Linked DNA regions of Cohnella abietis. The protein of the gene in region 1 interacts with the protein of each later gene in a pairwise test. Links are inferred from orthologs where the notes say so. Each region holds a gene or a part of one and is shown in the gene's direction. Other genes may lie near its edges.

Evidence for each region. Proteins that work in one complex are often made in the same cells at the same time.
Region 2: the proteins of eno (region 1) and rpe interact in binary tests that used the Escherichia coli proteins (3 or more experiments, as listed by UniProt). The link is inferred for Cohnella abietis from one-to-one orthologs.

The regions. Positions count from the first base shown.
Region 1 is NZ_AP019400.1:622,062-624,934, forward strand. It holds eno (phosphopyruvate hydratase), read left to right. Parts: upstream 1-727; coding sequence 728-2,020; downstream 2,021-2,873. Other genes in the region: gpmI (2,3-bisphosphoglycerate-independent phosphoglycerate mutase), read left to right, coding at 1-693; KCTCHS21_RS02685 (LysR family transcriptional regulator), read right to left, coding at 2,113-2,873. UniProt on the Escherichia coli protein: Catalyzes the reversible conversion of 2-phosphoglycerate (2-PG) into phosphoenolpyruvate (PEP). It is essential for the degradation of carbohydrates via glycolysis.
Region 2 is NZ_AP019400.1:4,368,374-4,371,304, reverse strand. It holds rpe (ribulose-phosphate 3-epimerase), read left to right. Parts: upstream 1-1,109; coding sequence 1,110-1,754; downstream 1,755-2,931. Other genes in the region: KCTCHS21_RS19170 (DAK2 domain-containing protein), read left to right, coding at 2,832-2,931; KCTCHS21_RS19175 (Asp23/Gls24 family envelope stress response protein), read left to right, coding at 2,448-2,807; rpmB (50S ribosomal protein L28), read right to left, coding at 2,058-2,246; spoVM (stage V sporulation protein SpoVM), read left to right, coding at 1,894-1,974; rsgA (ribosome small subunit-dependent GTPase A), read left to right, coding at 203-1,108. UniProt on the Escherichia coli protein: Catalyzes the reversible epimerization of D-ribulose 5-phosphate to D-xylulose 5-phosphate.

The DNA.
Region 1 (2,873 bases):
TTCGATCGTGGAGATAATTTCCCTAAAAACCTGTATTTCGTCTGCATGACGCTTTTTGCGGAAACCGTAGGCGGGTTTGTTGCGTATAAGCCTAAGGAACTTGATAACACTTTAGGTGAAGTTCTAGTACAGCATGGTAAAAAACAGCTCAGAATTGCCGAAACGGAAAAGTACCCGCACGTTACGTTCTTTTTTAGTGGTGGACGGGATCACGTTCTGGAAGGCGAAACTCGCATACTCATCAATTCACCGAAGGTTGCCACTTATGACCTTCAGCCAGAGATGAGCATTTACGAGGTAACGAGCTCGTTGCTGAAGGAAATCGAAGCGGAGCATCATGACGCGATTATCCTTAACTTCGCTAATGCGGACATGGTTGGTCACTCGGGTATGCTTGAGCCGACGATTAAAGCGGTAGAAGCAACAGATGAGTGCCTAGGTCGCGTAGTTGAAGCAGTAACTGCCAAAGGTGGAGTTTGCGTCATTATTGCCGATCATGGCAATGCAGACATGGTTATCGACGATAACGAGCGTCCTTTCACGGCGCATACGACGAACCCTGTTCCTTGTATCGTGACAGAAGCGGGTCATACGCTTCGTGATGGCGGTATTCTTGCGGACGTCGCACCGACGATTCTCAAGCTCATGCAGCTTCCACAGCCAGAGCAAATGACAGGTAAGTCCTTGTTTTAACCTAATTCATATTTAACTTAGAGGAGTGTTACTCATGACAATTATTTCTGATGTTTACGCACGCGAAGTATTGGACTCCCGGGGAAATCCGACAGTTGAGGTTGAAGTTCGTTTGGAATCCGGTGCTTTAGGCCGCGCTATCGTTCCATCCGGCGCCTCCACAGGTGCTCATGAAGCAGTTGAGCTTCGTGATGGCGACAAAGACCGTTATCTAGGTAAAGGCGTACTTAAAGCGGTTGATAACGTTAATACAATCATCGCTCCTGAACTTATCGGATACGATGCTCTTGAGCAAGTTGTAATCGATCAAAAAATGATCGAAATCGACGGAACTCATAACAAAGCTAAGCTGGGAGCTAACGCTATCCTTGCAGTATCCATTGCAACAGCTCGTGCAGCTGCAGAAGCTCTTGATGTTCCTTTGTACACTTACCTCGGCGGCTTCAATGCGAAAACATTGCCAGTTCCAATGATGAACATCATCAACGGTGGCGCTCACGCGGACAACAATGTTGACGTACAAGAATTCATGGTATTGCCAGTTGGCGCACCTACATTCGCTGAAGCTCTTCGTATGGGCGCAGAAATTTTCCACTCCCTTAAGGGCGTATTGAACAAAAAAGGTCTTAACACTGCTGTAGGCGATGAGGGTGGATTCGCTCCTAACTTCGCTTCCAACGAAGAAGCAATCACGACTGTTATCGAAGCGATCGAAAAAGCAGGCTTCAAGCCAGGCGTTGACGTATTCCTTGGTATGGACGTTGCTTCTACAGAGTTTTTCAAAGACGGTAAATACCACCTCGAAGGCGAAGGCAAGTCCTACACGCCTGCTGAGTTCGTTGATCTGCTTGCTAGCTGGGCAGACAAATACCCTATCATCACAATCGAAGATGGTTGCTCCGAAGATGACTGGGAAGGTTGGAAATTGCTTACTGAGAAATTGGGCGGCAAAATCCAACTCGTTGGAGACGATTTGTTCGTAACGAACACTGAGCGTCTTGCTGATGGTATCGAAAAAGGCGTAGGTAACTCCATTCTAGTTAAAGTTAACCAAATCGGTACTTTGACAGAAACTTTCGATGCTATCGAAATGGCGAAACGCGCTGGCTACACAGCTGTTATCTCTCACCGTTCCGGCGAATCCGAAGACAGCACAATCGCTGACATCGCAGTTGCTACTAATGCAGGTCAGATCAAAACGGGCGCACCTTCCCGTTCCGACCGTGTTGCGAAATACAACCAATTGCTTCGCATCGAAGACAACTTGGGAACTACTGCGATCTATGCAGGCAAAAAGGCGTTCTACAACCTTAGAAACTTCAAGTAATACGAGCTCCATCACATACATCTTAGTCAGACATCAAGATAACAAGAAGACCGGACCCTTGCGCTTATGCGCGGTTCGGTCTTTTTATCTTTTTAAATAACTAGCGGAGGGTGCTCCATGCGGATCTTCTCTTTGAGTATCTCTAGAAAGTTTTCAGTAGCCGTGCTAAGGGTGAGAGGCTCCTTCTTTCTCAGAATCCCAGTTACAAGGCCATAATTAAGGTCATAAACAGCTTTGAGTACGGTATTCTCAGGGATGGGATCAGCTGTAATGATCGGTACGACGGCTAGTCCGAAATCTGCCTGAACATAAAATTTGAGCGCGGACATGTTACCGATTTCGATGCTGTGGTAGGGGAGTCCACCTTTCTCCAGCAGGGAGGATTCCAGCTTCTTGCGATAAGGGCAGCCTGAGGTTGTAATAAGAATGTCCGAATCCTTCATATCGCGTAAATAGATGGTGTCTTGATTAGCCAAAGGATGGGTTTTGTGCATAAGCAAACCAACCTGTTCAACAAACAAAGGCTCGAAGATATGGTTCTGGGCACTTTCCGGAGTTGTGCAGAGGGCAATATCAATGACATCATCCTCTAGCATTTGATTTAAGGCCGCTGTATTTCCGATCTGAATGCTGACCTGAACAAGCGGATATTTTTGCATAAATGCTTTCATAATGTGCGGCATTCTGTAGCTTGCCGTTGGCTCCATTACTCCGATTCGAATGACTCCAATCTCACCGCTTGTTAACCCCACCATCGAATGGTAAAGAAAATCGTACTCCTTCAACAAAGTGACTGATTTCTCCAAAAATAATCTTCCAGCCTCAGTAAGCTGAATCTTCTTCCCTCTCGTCA
Region 2 (2,931 bases), 3.7 Mb from region 1 along the record:
GTGCCTTACCTAATTGTCCCTGTTATATCAACACCTGAACACCAACCAGATCCAGGTACTGGTGAAGGTAATAGCGGTACTGACAATACGGGGGCTGAGGGTACTGATCCAGATACAGGTGAGTTAACAAATCAATAAAGAGCAAATGAGTAATGAGTGACTACTGGAGCCTAATCGGGCTAGGAGAAGGAGCTGTTTCCCAATGCCCGAAGGCTTGATCGTCAAAGCTTTAAGTGGTTATTACTATGTGCAGGATGCTGAAGTCGGAAGTCTTGTGCAATGCCGTGGGCGCGGTATATTTAAGAAACGGGGCGAATCGCCGCTAGTCGGCGATCGTGTCGTCTATAGCAATACGGAAAACGGAGAAGGAACGGTTGAGGAGATACTGCCTCGACAATCAGAGCTTATTCGTCCTCAGATCGCGAATGCAGATCTAGCTGTTCTTGTATTTTCCGTTGTACGGCCTGAGCTGAGCTTCGTGCTGCTAGATAAATTTCTAGTGCATACTGAGCATGCTCGTATGAATGCTTTGCTTGTTTTTACGAAGATGGACAGAATTCCTGAGGGCGCAGAAGGCGAGAGCATCCGTCAGACAGTGGAAGCAGCTCGCTTGCTGTATAGCTCTATCGGCTATCAGGTTGTGCTTACAAGCGCGCACGAAGGAGAGGGGCTGGAGCAGCTACGCTCAGCTCTTGCAGGGCATATCAATATGCTCGCAGGACAATCCGGAGTAGGTAAGTCCTCGCTAGTGAATGCGCTTATACCCGGACTGAAGCTGGAGACGAATGAAATTAGCGTTAAGCTTGGCCGCGGAAAGCATACGACTCGTCATGTAGAGCTTGTTGCGATTCCTGGAGGTGGCTACATGGCAGATACTCCAGGCTTTAGCCAGCTCGATTTCGGTGAGCTCGGTATTGATGAAATAAGCTCGTGCTTTCGTGAATTCAGAGAGCTACCATCCTCGTGCAAATTTCGCGGCTGCACGCATACCCATGAGCCGCATTGCGCTGTTCTGCAAGCTAAGGAACGTGGGGAAATAGCCGAGAGCCGTTACAATAACTACGTTAGCTTCATGACAGAGTGGAAAGAAATCAAGCGGAGGTATTAATATGACTATAATTGCACCCTCAATCCTAGCTTCAAATTTCGCATCGCTAGGAGATGAGATTAGGAGTATAGAGGCAGCCGGCGCGGATTGGGTTCATATCGATATCATGGATGGACATTTTGTTCCCAATCTTACGTTTGGACCACCAATTGTATCTATGATCCGCCCAGTAACAAAGCTTTTCTTTGATGTTCATCTGATGGTGGAAGCACCTCAGCTATTGTTCCCAGCTTTAGCTGCGGCAGGTGCCGATCGGATCACTGTACACCCCGAGGCTTGCGTCCACCTTCACCGGACGCTGACTGAAATAAAGGAGCTTGGTATTAAGGCGGGAGTAGCATTAAATCCGCACACACCTCTGTCCGTGCTGGAATATATATTGGACGAAATTGATCTTATATTGATTATGACAATCAATCCAGGATTCGGAGGCCAATCTTTCTTGCCTGCTATGCTACCCAAGCTGCGTGAGCTAAAGGAGATGCTGGAACGACACGGCCGAACGGACATTCACATCCAAGTTGATGGCGGGATAAACGCAGAAACTGCTGCATGGGTTAGAGAAGCAGGAGCAAATTCTCTTGTTGCTGGTACTTATATTTTTGGTCACGAGGACAGGGCAGCTGCAATTGCCGCATTACGCTAATAGCCTTTCAAATAAAATTGTCTCATCCTTCCTATTTGTCTGGTATAGGACAAAGTGCTTGCTGCATACAAATGAATCAATAGCGCACTTCGATTGTAGAAGTCGGTAAGGGTTCAGCCTGCGGAGGAGGGATGGGACGATGAAGTTTTACACCATCAAGCTGCCGAAATTTTTGGGTGGCTTCGTCAAAGCAATTCTCAATACATTTCACAAAAATTGACGCCTTTAGGCTGTTAATCACAAAAAAAGAACCGTCAGGAGAACCTGACGGTTTTTTCTTCATAACCCGTTAATCGAGGTTAATTATACGCGTGTTACTGCTCCGGACTTCAAAGCGCGGGTGCTAACATAAACACGTTTAGGTTTACCGTTCACCAAAATGCGCACTTTTTGTACGTTAACCCCCCAAGAACGGCGGGTAGTGTTATTCGCGTGAGATTTGTTGTTGCCGGAACCCGGCTTTTTCCCTGTAATATAACATTTACGAGCCACTAAAAATACACCTCCCTACCACGTCCATACAAATACTACACTATCTTAGCATAGCAAGTAGTTTGATGCAATGAAAAAGTGGATATGATTGAGCTTTTAATGCTTATTCGTCTGATTTTCCCAGATAACGACTTCATTCTCCCGTTTTTTTATAGTACAATTAGGTATGGTCCATAATAAGGCATAAAGGAGTGAATTTCCATGCCTCTGCAGTTGGTCTCAGAGAACGGGAAGATTGACGTGGCCGATCAGGTCATTGCGGTAATTGCTGGTTCAGCAGCATTAGATTGTTATGGTCTTGTTGGCATGGCCTCCCGCAAAGGCTTTAAGGATGGCATTGCGGAGCTTCTAGGCAGGGAAAACCTGTCCCGGGGTGTAGAGGTTCGTCATGAAGGGGAGCTCGTACACCTTGATCTGTATGTTATTGTTAGCTATGGAACCAAAATTTCTGAAGTAGCTCATAATATTCAATCTAAGGTTAAATACGTTCTGGAAGAAGTCGTTGGACTTAAGGTTGATATCGTCAACGTGAATGTTCAAGGAGTGCGAGTGTTGAAGTAGCTTATTAGGAAGGGGAATATCTCATTGAGTAAGCGCTTCTTGAACGGTAAGGAATGGACCGCCATGATATTGGCGGGCGCTGAGCGTTTGTCCGGCAATGTTGAGCAGATAAACGCACTGAATG